DNA from 2 places in the Acidovorax sp. LjRoot129 genome. Region 2 is predicted to be linked to the other one. Evidence: riboswitches for the same ligand, from Rfam matches in the RefSeq annotation. Region 2 holds a riboswitch; the other holds the start of a gene.
The links. A riboswitch is a leader RNA that binds a small molecule or an ion and turns the genes downstream of it on or off. The one in region 2 is predicted to bind S-adenosylhomocysteine.
Positions count from the first base shown of each region.

Region 1 (7,427 bases), 4.4 Mb from region 2:
GGGAGGTCGGCCCAACGCCGGGGCGGATCGGCCGGCGCGCCGAGAAGGTGAAAGCGCGGTGAAAAGGCGGGCTTGGCGATGAAACACGGCGGAGGGCCGTCATCATAACTTTAAATACAACTAATTCGCATTCGCTTTCATCGCCGTCCATCCACTTCGCCGGGATCGCGGGTCTGCTGCTACGTCCAATGCAGGCCAGGGCGATGCCGGAAGGGCTCAGCGCTGCGTCGTTGTGGCGGCCGCAGCGGCAGACGCCGTTTTCATCAGCGCCACAAACCGCGCAGCGCCCAGGCCCTGCGGGCGCTCCTTGGACCACACCACGTCCACCCACAGCGCCGCCCCGTTGCTCAGGTTCTCAAACGGCATCTTCACCAGCGTGCCCGCGGCAATGCGCGGCTGCACCAGCGCCTGCGGTTGCCAGCCCCAGCCGAGGCCGGCCTCGATCAAGCCCAGCGCGGCCAGGTGGTTGTCGGTGCGCCAGTGGTGGCGGGCAAACACAAACCGCGGGTCGGTCTGCGCCAGGTCGCGGCTGGCCACCACGATCTGGCGGGTGGTGGTCAGGTGCTCCTCGCGCAGCAGGGCGCTCTCAGGCGGCTCGCCCCGCGCCTGTGCCGCAGCGCGCGCGCCGGCCAGCACCGGGTGGTCGGGCGCCATCACGGCCACCAGGGTCTCGGTGCCCACTTCCTGGAAGCCCTCGCGCCCGTCGATGCTGGGGCGCTCGAACACCAGCGCCAGCTGGGCGCGCCCGCTGTGCAGCAGCGCGAGCGCATCCACCTGCGGAGCGGCCAGCACCTCCACCTGCAGCAACGGATATTCCAGCGCCAGGGCCGCCAGCGGCCCCGTCCAGCGCGCTGCCAGCAGCTCGGGTGCGATGGCCAGGGTGATGCGCTCTTCCAGCCCCTGGGTCAGCGCCAGCGCCTGGGCGTTGAGCTGCTGCAACTGCCCTGCAAGCAGCCGCGCCTGCGGCTCCAGCGCCCGCGCCGCAGCGGTAGGGCGCGGCTCGCGGCCAGCGCGGTCAAACAGCAGCACGTCGAGCTCGGCCTCCAGGTGGGCAATGGTCATGCTGACGGCCGACGGCACCCGCGACAGCGACCGGGCCGCGGCCGAGAAGGAACCCTGGTCCAGCACGGCCAGAAAGACCTGCACGCTGTCGGAATTGAAGGCCATGGTGTGCTGCAACCTATCAATAAATCTGAAAGAAGCTGACTTTATATGTCAGACGGCGGCACATACAGTGCCTGCATGGACAAGCAACCCACCCTGTTTCGGCTTCATGGCATCCGGCGCCGCCTGATCTACGTGACCCTGTACGAGCTCATCGCCATCGCGGCGGCTACGGCGGGATTGGCGCTGCTCACGGGCCAGGGCGCGGGCCATTCCAGCGTGGTGGCCGTGGCCGCCTCGGCGATCGCGGTGGTGTGGAACATCGCCTTCAACTGGGCCTTCGAGCGCTGGGAGGCGCGCCAGGCGGTGCGCGGGCGCAGCATCGCGCGCCGCATCGCGCACGCCATCGGGTTTGAGGGTGGCCTGGTCTTCACCCTGGTGCCGCTGTTCGCCTGGTGGTTTGACATCAGCCTGTGGCACGCGTTTGTGATGGACCTGGGGCTGATCGTGTTCTTCCTTTGCTACACCTTTGTCTTCAACTGGGTGTTCGACCACCTGTTCGGGTTGCCGGCCTCGGCCATGGCGCCCGCCTGAAGCTGCGGGCCATCGGCGAACCACCGTCAAACATTGTCACGACGGGCCTTGGCCGCTGCGCAAGCCTTGCGCAGCGGCAGGGCCGGCCCATAATCCGCGCCCATGCATGGGCGTTCCTCTTCCTCCACTTCTTCGACTCGGGCGGTGGCTTGGTCGCTGTGTGGTGCCTTGCTGGCCGGTTGCGCCGGCAATGCGCCCACGCCGCGCGGGGAGGTCAAGGGCGCTTCGGCATCGCCGGTGGAGATGGCCCAGTCCGACGCCAACCGCATGGCCACGCTGGCCATGCAAGAGAACCTTGAGGGCCTGTTCCGCCTCATGGACAAGCTCTACCGGCGCAACCCTGCCGAATGGCGCAAGACCAGCGCCGTCAGCCGTGAACACGCCATCGACCAGGTGCGTGCGGCCATCGTGCAGCGCCAGCCCTGGGCCCCGCTGCAAGGCCGCCGCGACATCGCCGCGATGGGCCTGGCGCTGGCGCCCGAGTTCGTGGGCGACCGCGTGGCCGCCTTCATCCATGCCACGGCCGACATGGTCATCACCGCCCATGGCGGCAAGACTGAGTTCTTCTTGCTCGACGGCATCGACGCCCAGCACGTCTACAACGCAGCGCGCAACGTGGAAAGCGCCGTCTGGCTGCTGGCCCAGCGCCGCAATGCCCAGGGCCAGCCCCTGCTGTGGGCCGACGAGATCGGCCCCCACGGCCGCAACCTGAGCTTTGAGCGCGAGTTCGGCAAGATCATCGCGCGGCTCGACCTGCTGGCCGTCTTCACGACCGAAAAGTACCGGCGCGCGGCGATCAGCTACGTGCAGGGGATCGTGGGCGGGACCTTCCTGCAGTTCCTGCCGGTGCGCTGACGGGCCTCAGAGCGCGGCCCGGTAAAATCCGCGGTTGCCCAAGGAGCGTTGCAGCGGCCCCTCACCCCGACGGGGCCGTCAGGCTTGGGCACACAAGAAGAGCCGTTCGATCGCTTGAACAGGCTCCCAGCCCCACCGCAACGACGCTCACCTGTATCCATTGCTGTTCCTGCGCAGGTGAGCCTATGTCCGATCTGTCCGTCGTCCCCCCCATGAAGTTGTCCGGCCTGGAGCCTGTCTCCATTGGCGAGGGCACGCTGTTCGTCAACATCGGCGAGCGCACCAACGTCACCGGCTCCAAGGCATTCGCGCGCATGATCCTCAACGGCCAGTACGAAGAGGCCCTGGCCGTGGCGCGCCAGCAGGTGGAGAACGGCGCGCAGGTCATCGACATCAACATGGACGAGGCCATGCTCGACAGCAAGGCGGCCATGGTGCGTTTTCTGCAGCTGATCGCGTCCGAGCCCGACATCGCGCGCGTGCCGATCATGGTGGACAGCTCCAAGTGGGAGGTGATCGAGGCCGGGCTGCGCTGCATCCAGGGCAAGGGCATCGTCAACTCGATCAGCATGAAGGAGGGCGTGGACGCCTTCAAGCACCAGGCCAAGCTGGTCAAGCGCTACGGGGCCGCAGCAGTGGTCATGGCCTTTGACGAGCAGGGCCAGGCCGACACCTACGCTCGCAAGATCGAAATCTGCGAGCGTGCCTACCGCATCCTGGTCGACGAAGTGGGCTTCCCGCCCGAAGACATCATCTTTGACCCCAACATCTTTGCCGTGGCTACCGGCATTGAAGAGCACAACAACTACGCCGTTGATTTCATCGAGGCCGTGCGCTGGATCAAGCAGAACCTGCCGGGCGCCAAGGTGTCGGGCGGGGTCAGCAACGTGTCGTTCAGCTTCCGCGGCAACGACCCGGTGCGCGAGGCCATCCACACCGTGTTCCTGTACCACGCCATTCAAGCTGGCATGGACATGGGCATTGTCAACGCGGGCATGGTGGGCGTGTACGACGACCTGGAGCCCGTGCTGCGGGAGCGCGTGGAAGACGTGGTGCTCAACCGCCGCCCCGACGCCGGCGAGCGCCTGGTCGAGATCGCCGAAACCGCCAAGAGCGGCGCCAAGGACGAGAGCAAGCGGCTCGAATGGCGCGGCACGCCCGAAAACCCCAAGACGGTGGGCGAGCGCCTGTCGCACGCGCTGGTGCACGGCATCACCGATTTCATCGTCGAAGACACCGAAGAGGCCTACCGCGAGATCCTGGCCAAGGGCGGGCGCCCACTGCACGTGATCGAAGGCCCGCTGATGGACGGCATGAACGTCGTGGGCGATTTGTTCGGTGCCGGCAAGATGTTCCTGCCCCAGGTGGTCAAAAGCGCGCGCGTGATGAAGTCCGCCGTGGCGCATTTGATTCCGTACATCGAGGAAGAAAAGCGCCTGGACGAGCTGGCCGGGCGCGACGTGCGCAGCAAGGGCAAGATCATCATCGCCACCGTCAAGGGCGACGTGCACGACATCGGCAAGAACATCGTCACCGTGGTCTTGCAGTGCAACAACTTCGAGGTGGTGAACATGGGCGTGATGGTGCCCTGCCACGAAATTTTGGCGCGCGCCAAGGTCGAGGGTGCGGACATCGTCGGCCTGTCGGGCCTCATCACCCCCAGCCTAGAAGAGATGCAGTACGTGGCTGGCGAGATGCAGAAGGACGACCACTTTCGCATCAAGAAGATCCCGCTGCTCATCGGCGGCGCCACCTGCTCGCGCGTGCACACCGCCGTCAAGATTGCGCCGCATTACGAAGGCCCTGTGGTCTATGTGCCCGACGCCTCGCGCAGCGTGAGCGTGGCCCAGAGCCTGCTGGGCGATGGCGTGGACAGCTACGTGCAAGAGCTCAACGCCGACTACGACAAGGTGCGCACGCAGCACGCCAACAAGAAGCAGACACCGCTGTGGTCGCTGGCCAAGATCCGCGCCAATAAGACGCCGGTGGACTGGGCTGCGTTCCAGCCCACCGTGCCGCGCGCGCTGGGCCGCCGCGTGTTCAAGAACTTTGACCTGGCCGAGCTGGCCAAGTACATCGACTGGGGGCCGTTCTTCCAGACCTGGGACCTGGCCGGCCCGTACCCCGCGATCCTGACCGACGCGGTGGTGGGCGTGGAAGCCACGCGCGTGTTTGCCGATGCGCAGGCCATGCTCAAGAAAATCATCGAAGGCCGGTGGCTCACCGCCAGCGGCGTGATGGGCCTGTATCCCGCCAACAGCGTGAACGACGACGACATCGAGTTCTATACCGACGAATCGCGCACCCAGGTGCTGATGACCTGGTATGGCCTGCGCCAGCAGACCGAAAAACACGTCATCGACGGCGTGACGCGCCCCAGCCGCTGCCTGGCTGATTTCATCGCACCCAAGAGCAGCGGCATTGCCGACTACGCTGGTCTGTTCGCGGTGACGGCGGGCCTGGGGATCGAGAAGAAGGAAAAGGCGTTTATCGACGCACTCGACGACTACTCGGCCATCATGTTCAAGAGCCTGGCCGACCGCCTGGCCGAAGCCTTTGCCGAAGCCCTGCACCACCGCGTGCGCACCGATCTGTGGGGCTACGCCGCCAGCGAGCAGCTCAGCAACGACGACATGATTGCCGAGAAGTACCGCGGCATCCGCCCCGCCCCCGGCTACCCGGCCTGCCCGGACCACAGCGCCAAGTCCGAACTGTTCCGCGTGCTGCAGTGCGACGAGGTGGACATGACCCTCACGGAAAGCCTGGCCATGATGCCGGCGGCCAGCGTGAGCGGCTTCTACATCGGCCACCCCGATGCCGTGTACTTCAACGTCGGCAAGATCGGCGAAGACCAGCTGCACGACATGGCCACGCGCCGTGGCATGGACGAAGCTGTTCTGGCGCGGCTGCTGGCGCCGAATCTGTGAGTTGCTACTAAATTAATAGCTCTAAGCGCTTATGGAACAAGCGCTGGCGGCCATTTTGAGGCCTGAAGCTGGCCCTAAGCCTCGAACCGCAGGGCCTGCAGCACCAGCGAGAACGCCGGCGAGGGCTGGCGCCGGCTGGGGTAGTACAGGTGGTAGCCGGCAAACGGCGGGCACCAGTCCTCCAGCACGCGCACCAGGCGGCCGTCTTCGATGTGGGTGCCCAGTTCGTTGTCGGGCAGCAGCGTGATGCCCAGGCCCGCCAGCGCGGCGTCGACCTGCGGCGGCGCGGTGTTGAAGATCAAGGGCCCATCGACCCGCACGTTGACCTGCTTGCCCTTGCGCGAAAAGTCCCACACGTAGAGGCCGCCGGACGTCGGCATGCGCTGGTTGATGCAGCGGTGCGCCGTGAGGTCGTGCGGCGTTTTCGGCGGCGCGTGGCGCGCGAAGTAGTCGGGCGATGCCACCACCGCCATGCGCAGCGGCGGGCCGATTGGCATGGCAATCATGTCCTTGTCGATGGTGTTACCCATGCGCACGCCAGCGTCAAAACGGTCGGCCACGATGTCGCGAAAACCGTAGTTCATGTCGAACTCGATGCTGATGTCGGGGTGCTCGTGCAGCAGCGGCATGAGCTTGGGCAACAGCGTGGCATGCATGACGTGGTCACCGCAGGTGATGCGCACGGTGCCCGCGGGCTTGTCGCGCAGGGCGGTCAGTGCATCGAGCTCGGCCTCGATCTCGTCGAAGCGGTGGCCGATCGCTTGCATCAGCCGTTCGCCCGCGGGCGTGGGCGAGACGCTGCGCGTGGTGCGTGTGAGCAGCCGGATCTGCAGGCGCTCCTCCAGCCCGCGGATCGTCTGGCTCAGCGCCGACTGCGTCACGCCCAGCGTGGCGGCCGCCCGGGTAAAGCTGCCTTCGCGCGCCACCGTGACGAAGGCCAGCAGATCGTTGAAGTTGCGCCGTGCCATGTGTTTACCTGCCCCTTCTTGCGCATTGACTGCGGATGGATAGATGGCTGATTAATTAATTAGCTCAGCTGATAGAACCAAGAAGCATTCATTATCTAGTCAAGTGCGCGATGCCTGGGCAAACTTCACTCCATGGCACGCCCCGTCCGCACTCCCTTCCTTCGCCGCCGCCTCTGGGCGACGTGGGCTGCCGCGTGGGCTCTGGCGCAACCCCTGCTCGGCGGCCCGGCCGCAGCACAGGAGATTTCCATGAAGCTTCGCATCCACGTGGGCGGCGAGGTCGCCACCGCCACGCTCAACGGCTCGGCCGCAGCACGCGACTTTGCCGCGCTGCTGCCGCTGTCGCTGTCCCTCAAAGACTACGCCGTGGTGGAGCGCATTGCCGATCTGCCGCGCAAGCTGGATGTAGCCGGTGCGCCCGATGGCATGGCGCCCATGGCGGGCGACATCACCTACTACGCGCCCTGGGGCAACTTGGCGATTTTTGTCCACGGCCACAAGCACGAGCCCGGCCTGGTTCGGCTGGGCAAGGTCGATTCGGGCCTGGCCTTGCTCCAGCGTCACGGGCCGCTGCCGGTGCGTATCGAGCGCACCAGCGACTGACGCCGCCGTACACCGACTCTGCAGGCCCCGCCGGCTTCACTGCCGGGGCTGGACCTCGCCCATCTTTTTCCTTCCCCCTCTATTTTTTCGACCCCAGGAGCATTCCATGCACACGACCCATCCCTTTGCCACTGAAGACCTCCATCACTTGGACCACCCCGCCCAGGACCGGCGCAGCTTCCTCCTGCGGGCCAGCGCGGGCGCCGCAGCACTGGGTGGGTTGACCGCCGCCCCCGGCACCGTTGCCGCCGCGCCGCAGGCGACCCCTGGCAAGGTGGCCGGTGCCGACAACTTCTACCGCAGCGACAAGGTGATTGCGCGCAAGGTCACGTTCAAAAACCAATACCGCATGAACGTGGGCGGCAGTCTCTTTGTG
Region 1 covers NZ_CAXUSE020000001.1:233,151-240,577, forward strand. The annotation lists gene ACSQ3Q_RS01115 (LysR family transcriptional regulator) at 217-1,167, opposite strand; gene ACSQ3Q_RS01120 (PACE efflux transporter) at 1,243-1,698, shown strand; gene ACSQ3Q_RS01125 (hypothetical protein) at 1,801-2,553, shown strand; S-adenosyl-L-homocysteine riboswitch at 2,588-2,709, shown strand; gene metH (methionine synthase) at 2,739-5,480, shown strand; gene ACSQ3Q_RS01135 (LysR family transcriptional regulator) at 5,555-6,448, opposite strand; gene ACSQ3Q_RS01140 (cyclophilin-like fold protein) at 6,698-7,051, shown strand; gene ACSQ3Q_RS01145 (alpha/beta hydrolase) at 7,158-7,427, shown strand, end outside.
Region 1: another riboswitch for S-adenosylhomocysteine. It lies ahead of metH (methionine synthase); the one in region 2 lies ahead of ahcY (adenosylhomocysteinase).

Region 2 (7,427 bases):
CTTGCCTGCCATCCCTATGCAGGGTGCTTAAGGCTGGTGGTACTTCGCAGTCTCGTCGACTATCCTGGATAAATTCAATCAGTTAATCAGTGATTTGCTCTGCGGTCACAAAGTGACGTTGAACTGCGGAAACATTTTACGTGCCAAAGCAATGTCGAAATTGTTTCTTGGTTACAGAATATGTCCAGATTCAAGCGCCCTGCAATGCCAACCCCGCATGCTCCCGCAGCGGATGAAAATGAATCTTCGGAAACCGCTCTTGCGCCAGCCGAACGTCATACGGTGACGTGCAGAGATACGCCAGCGTGTCCGCCGCATCGTGCGCCAGGCGCAGCGGGTAAGCGTCGGTGAAGGCACGCAAATCGGCCGGGGTATCCGCAGTGATCCAGCGTGCCCCGGTGTACTGGCAGCCCTCCAGGCGCACATCGGCGTCGTACTCCGCTTTGAGCCGGTGCTGTACCACTTCGAATTGCAGCTGGCCCACGGCGCCGAGCAGCATGTTGCCGCCAGCGTCGGGCTTGAAGACCTGGATCGCGCCTTCTTCGCCCAGCTGGGCCAGGCCCTGCTGCAGCTGCTTGGTGCGCAGTGGGTTCTTGAGCACCACGGTCATGAACATCTCGGGCGCGAAGAAAGGCAGGCCGGTGAACTGCAAATTGGCGCCGTCGGTGATGGTGTCGCCCAGCTGCACGCCGCCATGGGTGGTAAAGCCGATGATGTCGCCCGCGTAGGCTTCTTCCACCGCCTCGCGGCGCTGCGACATGAAGGTGACTACCGAGGTGGGACGCAGCTCCTTGGCGGTGCGTTGCACCTTGAGCTTCATGCCGGGCATGTATTTGCCGGACGCCACGCGCACGAAGGCGATGCGGTCGCGGTGGTTGGCGTCCATGTTGGCCTGCACCTTGAACACCACGCCGGCAAAGCCTGCATCTTCGGGCTGGATGGTCTTGACGACCGGCTGCTTGTTCACTTCGAGGGTGCTCACGCGCGGGCCCGGCGGCGGCGACATGTCGACCACGGCGTCCAACACTTCCATCACACCGAAATTGTTCACCCCCGAGCCGAAGAACACGGGTGTGAGCTTGCCGGCCAGGAAGTCTTCATGGCTCCAGGCTGCCGAGGCGCCCACGGCCAGCTCCATGCTCTCCAGTGCATCGTCAAATGACTGGCCAAAGCGTTTGCGCAGCCGGTCGGCTTCCGCCAGCGGCACCACCTCAAAGTCTTTCGGGCCGCGGTCGCTGCCAGGGGTGAACACCGTCATGGTCTGCGTGCGCAGGTTGATGATGCCGCCAAAGCTCTTGCCCTGGCCCACGGGCCAGGTGATGGGGCAGCAGGGCATGCCCAGTTCGCGCTCCACTTCGTCGAGGATGTCCAGCGGGTCGCGCACTTCGCGGTCCATCTTGTTGACGAACGTGATGATGGGCGTATCGCGTTGGCGGCAGACCTCGATCAGTCGGCGGGTCTGCGCTTCCACACCGTTGGCCGCGTCGATCACCATCAACGCCGAGTCGACGGCGGTGAGCACGCGGTAGGTGTCTTCAGAGAAGTCTTTGTGGCCCGGGGTGTCGAGCAGGTTGATCACGCGCTCGCGGTACAGCATCTGCATGACCGACGAGGCCACCGAGATGCCGCGCTGCTTTTCGATTTCCATCCAGTCCGACGTGGCGTGGCGGCTGGCTTTGCGGCCCTTGACGGCGCCCGCGATTTGAATTGCGCCCGAGAACAGCAGCAGCTTTTCGGTCAGCGTCGTCTTGCCCGCGTCGGGGTGGGAAATGATGGCAAAGGTGCGGCGGCGCTGGGTTTCGGCAAGGAACGGTGCGGACATGCAGGCAGAGGCGGCGCACAGAAGCGCAGCGCGATAAATAGCTGGAATCCCGCGATTATCCCTGCGCCGTGTGCCAAGGGAGTGGGGGCCGTGACGGCGCCCCACTTGTGCCAGAAGTTACTTGGCGGGCGTCACCTCGACTTTGGGAACCTCAATGACCTTCTTTTCAGTGGTCACATTGACGTCGGGCGTCTTCACGTCGTACTTGGGCAGCGTGACGTCGCCCGACTGGGTCTTTTCCACTTCGTACTTGGGCACGGTCACGTTGCCTTCCTGGGTCTTCTTCACGTCGCAGGCTGTCAGCCCGGCAAAACTGGCCGCAACGATGGTCAGAGCAATGAGGTTTTTCATGGGTAAGCACTTTCTGCGTAAGGTTGAGGAGGCCGGCGCTTGCGATGGGGCCGGAGCACGCTTTGAATTACAGCGAGCAATGCGGCGGCTGCCTGTAGGAGCGCTGGCAACACACAAGTGCGAAATGGCCCCCTTTGGGTGGCGGCGGTGGTCCGGTTCGCGGGATGTCATAAAATGCCGGAATCCGAGGAGCGTTGCAGCGTCCCCAGCACTGGCGGGGCGTGAGGCTCGGAGTCATCTAGCAACGACGCTCAACCACTTCTCGTGTGGTGAGCCCCGGCAATCCCCCGATGAGTGGTTTTTTCAAACATGCTTTGGAGCAAACCATCATGAACGCACGCGTCAACGCCCCCGTCAACACCGACTGTGTCATCACCGACATCGGCCTGGCCCCCTGGGGCCGCAAGGAAATCGCAATTGCCGAGACCGAGATGCCCGGTCTCATGGCGATCCGCGAGGAATTCGCTGCCGCCCAGCCCCTGAAGGGCGCCCGCATCACCGGCTCGCTGCACATGACTATCCAGACGGCTGTGCTGATCGAGACCTTGAAGTCGCTGGGCGCTGATGTGCGCTGGGCTTCTTGCAACATCTTCTCCACGCAGGACCACGCTGCCGCCGCCATTGCTGCGGGCGGCACGCCGGTGTTTGCCGTCAAGGGCGAGTCGCTGGAAGAGTACTGGGACTACACCCACCGCATCTTCGACTTCGGTGCCAAGGGCACGCCGGGCGAAGGCCCCAACATGATTCTGGACGATGGCGGCGACGCCACGTTGCTGATGCATCTGGGCCAGCGCGCCGAGAAGGACGCGTCCCTGGTGGCCGGCAACGGTGCCAGCGAAGAAGAGCGCATCCTGTTCGCCTCCATCCGCAAGAAGCTGTCCGAAGACGCCACCTGGTACAGCCGCAAGTCGGCCGAGATCATCGGCGTGACCGAAGAGACCACGACCGGCGTGCACCGCCTGAACGAAATGTCCGCCAAGGGCACGCTGCTGTTCCGCGCGATCAACGTGAACGACTCGGTCACCAAGAGCAAGTTCGACAACCTGTATGGCTGCCGCGAATCCCTGGTGGACGGCATCAAGCGCGCCACCGATGTGATGATCGCCGGCAAGGTTGCTGTGGTGGCGGGCTATGGTGACGTGGGCAAGGGCTGCGCCCAGGCGCTCGCTGCCCTGCGCGCCCAGGTGTGGGTGACCGAGATCGATCCCATCAACGCCCTGCAGGCCGCGATGGAAGGCTTCAAGGTCGTGACGATGGAATACGCCGCCGACAAGGCCGACATCTTCGTGACCACGACCGGCAACAAGGACGTGATCCGCCACGAGCACATGGTGGCGATGAAGAACGAGGCCATCGTCTGCAACATCGGCCACTTCGACAATGAGATCGACGTCGCGTCGATCGAGAAGTACCAGTGGGAAGAAATCAAGCCCCAGGTGGACCACGTGATCTTCCCGGACGGCAAGCGCATCACGCTGCTGGCCAAGGGCCGCCTGGTGAACCTGGGCTGCGCCACGGGCCACCCGAGCTTCGTGATGAGCAGCTCGTTCGCCAACCAGACGATCGCGCAGATCGAGCTGTTCACCAAGCAGGGCGACTACGAAGCCGGCAAGGTGTACGTGCTGCCCAAGATCCTGGACGAAAAGGTTGCCCGCCTGCACCTGAAGAAGGTCGGCGCGCAGCTGACCGAGCTGACCGATACGCAGGCTGCGTACATCGGCGTACAAAAGCAAGGGCCCTACAAGCCCGACACCTACCGCTATTGATAGGGCGCGCGCGCGGCGGGTGGGGGTGCGGGTTCGGAGGGCGTTTCGACGGCCTCGGCACCGTCAGCCCGCCTGAGCGTGAATGCACAGTCGGCAGCGGGGCTTGAACCTGCTGTAGCTTGTTTGCTATAAAAATAATAGCTACCAACGCTTATCAATCAAGCGCTGGCGGCCTATTTGATTAAAAAAAAGGATGGGCGCGATGCGCGCAGATGTGTATTTGGTGGAGCGCGGCCATGCCGCGACCCGCTCGCAAGCCCAGCGGCTCATTGCAGCAGGCGTGCAATGGCGCCTGTCGCCCGGCATGCCCTGGCAGAAGGTGACCAAGAACGGCGACGACATTCCGGATATTGCCCAGGTCGAGCTGCTGGACGGCGCCGAGGCCAAGTACCTCTCGCGCGGTGGCCTCAAGCTGGAGGGCGCGCTCAAGGCCACAGGCCTCGCGGTGGACGGCTTGCGCTGCCTGGACGTCGGTCAGAGCACCGGCGGTTTCACTGACTGCCTGCTGCAGCATGGCGCGGTTCAGGTGATCGGGGTGGACGTGGGCCACGGCCAACTGCACGAACGCCTGCGCAACGACCCGCGCGTCGTGGGCGTAGAAGGGCTGAACGCCCGCGCCATGACCGCCCAATCTCTGCAGGATGCCTGCGAGGAGGCGTTGTCCGAACACGTGGAAACCGACGTCGACGACAACGACACCCTGCCCGTGGCGCCGTATGCCTGGATGCGCAACGGTGGCGAGGTGGACGAGGCGTATGACGACAGCGACGACGCCAGGGAGCAGGACGTCGAGGCCTTCAAGGCCGAGCGCGCGGCCAAGGCCCGTGCCCGGGCCGAGGGCGTTGTGCCCACCCGGCGCCAGCGCCAGGCGGGGCGGGAAGCCGTAGACATCACGCCCGCGTTCGACTTTGTCACCGGCGATCTGTCCTTCATCTCGCTCACCCTCGTGCTGCCAGCCCTGGTGCCGCTGCTCAAGGCAGGCGGCGCGCTGCTGATGCTGGTCAAGCCGCAGTTTGAACTGCAGCCTGGACAGGTGGGCAAGGGCGGCATCGTGCGTGACGAATCGCTGTATGCGGTGGTCGAAAAACGCATCCGCGACTGCTGCGCCGAGTCGGGATTGACGGTGAGCGAGTGGCTCCCCAGCCCGATTGATGGCGGCGACGGCAACCGTGAATTTTTTGTTTATGCGAGGAGGGCTGCATGACAGCTGGTAACGCACAAGGCACCGGTTTTCCGGTCAGCCTCGAGTTCTTTCCCCCGAAGACGCCCGAAGGCGTCGAAAAGCTGCGCGCCGCGCGCCAGCAGCTGTACGCACTGAAGCCGGATTTCTGTTCGGTCACCTATGGCGCAGGGGGCTCTACGCAGGAAGGCACATTTGGTGCTGTGCGCGAAATTCTTGCCGAGGGCATGAGTGCAGCGTCGCACTTCTCCTGCATCGGCGCCACCCGCGAGTCCGTGCGGGAGCAGCTAGCCACGCTCAAGGCCATGGGCGTCAAGCGCTTGGTGGCCCTGCGCGGCGATTTGCCCAGCGGCTACGGCTCGGGGGGCGAGTTTCACTACGCAAGTGATCTGGTGGCGTTCATCCGTGCAGAAACCGGCCGCGATTTCCACATCGAGGTGGCGGCCTATCCCGAGGTGCACCCCCAGGCGAAATCGCCCGATGCGGACTTGCAGGCCTATGTGACGAAGGTGCGTGCCGGGGCGGACTCGGCCATCACGCAGCTGTTCTACAACAGCGACGCCTATTTCCGTTTTGTGGAAGACGCAGAGCGGTTTGGTGCCAACGTGCCGGTAGTGCCCGGCATCATGCCGATCGGGAGCTCCACGCAGCTCATGCGCTTTGCAGACGCCAGCGGCGCCGAGATCCCGCGCTGGATCCGCCTGCGCCTGCAGGCCTTCGGCGACGACACGGCCAGCATCAAGGCCTTTGGCCTGGATGTGGTGACCGACCTGTGCGACCGGCTGCGCACTGCGGGCGTACCGGCGCTGCACTTCTACACGATGAACCAGAGCACTGCGACGCTGGAGATCTGTCGCAGGCTGGGGATCTGATGCAACGGCGGGATGATCGCGCGCCGCGTCGGGCCGCCGCAAAGCAGGCGGCCGCAGGATGTGCTGCCGCCTGGGTCCTGGGCGTGCGGGTGATGGCGCTGGCCTGCTGTGTGGTGGTGGCGGGCTGCGCGTCCGTCGAGCCTGCTGTGGCAGACAAGCCGCACGGCCCGGCACCTGAGGCCAAGAAGCCAGCAGCCGTCCACCGCCCCGCCGCACCGGCCAAGGTAGCGCCCTCAGATACTCCCTTGCGTCCCCCGATTCCCGCCGCCGAAGAGACTGCCCCTGGTCTTGCCGAAGGTCTGGTATCCGCCACTTCGGCATCGCGCGCCCTGGCCGACCAGGTGGGATTGGCTTCCTGGTATGGCGGCAAGTTCCATCGGCGCCGCACCGCCAGCGGTGAGCTGTTTGACATGCGGGCACTGACCGCGGCGCACCCCACACTGCCTTTCGGCTCCCTCGTCTGCGTGCGCAGCAAAGTCAATGGACGCACGGTCGTGGTTCGCATCAACGACCGTGGCCCGCACACCGGCAAAAGGGTCATCGACCTGAGCCGGGCCGCCGCCGATGCGCTGGGAATGATCGGCCTCGGGCTCAAGCCTGTGGAGCTGTTTGCGTTGCCGGACGGCGAGCAGGATTGCCCCGAGCCCTGACGGCGTGCCCTGGACGCCGGCTGCGCGCGGCGGTCGTCCGCAGGGGGCGTGCGCCAGTGCTTAACCGCCGGACTCGAGCGTGTGCGTCGCGTGCTTGTCTTGCGCCAGCAGCTCTGCCATTTGCGGCAGGGACGCCTTCAGCGCGGCCTTCAAGGTGAAGGGTGGGTTGATCAGGAACATGCCGCTGGCCGGAAGACCGGGGCGCTTGATGTCGCCCGCGGCGTTTTCAATGAGCTTGCTGTTCTTGACCGTGAGCGTGGCGTGCAGCCAGCTTTTGCCGGCCTTGGTGGCCAGCGTTTTCAGGCGGCGGGGCAGGTCGTGGGCCTCAGGCCGCGGGATGATGGGGTACCAGAACGCGTAGGTGCCAGTGGCAAAGCGCTTGAGCGAATCCGCCGCCATGTCGAGCACCTTGGCGTAGTCGCTCTTGATTTCATAGCTGGGGTCGCACAGTACCAAAGCGCGGCGGGCGGGTGGAGGCAAAAATTTCTTGATGCCCTCGAATCCGTCTTCGTGCAGCACGGCCACCTGGCGGCCGGCCTCCAACTGCGCCACGTTGCCTGCCAGCGAGCGCAGGTCGGTCGGGTGCAGTTCAAAGAGCTTGAGCTTGTCGCGCTCGCGCAGCAGGCGCTGGGTGATGAAAGGGGAGCCCGGGTAAATCCGCAGCGCATTGCCCTGGTTGAAGCCGCGGATCAGGTCTACATAGGCTTGCAGGGCCGGAGTGAGGGCTGGCGCCTCAGGGGCAAAGAGGCGGGCGACACCATCGGCGGCCTCGCCGCTGGTGTTGGC
Region 2 covers NZ_CAXUSE020000001.1:4,597,834-4,605,260, reverse strand. The annotation lists gene ACSQ3Q_RS21000 (peptide chain release factor 3) at 191-1,822, opposite strand; gene ACSQ3Q_RS20995 (hypothetical protein) at 1,940-2,173, opposite strand; S-adenosyl-L-homocysteine riboswitch at 2,354-2,433, shown strand; gene ahcY (adenosylhomocysteinase) at 2,503-3,939, shown strand; gene ACSQ3Q_RS20985 (TlyA family RNA methyltransferase) at 4,142-5,143, shown strand; gene metF (methylenetetrahydrofolate reductase [NAD(P)H]) at 5,140-5,991, shown strand; gene ACSQ3Q_RS20975 (septal ring lytic transglycosylase RlpA family protein) at 5,991-6,641, shown strand; gene ACSQ3Q_RS20970 (23S rRNA (adenine(2030)-N(6))-methyltransferase RlmJ) at 6,702-7,427, opposite strand, start outside.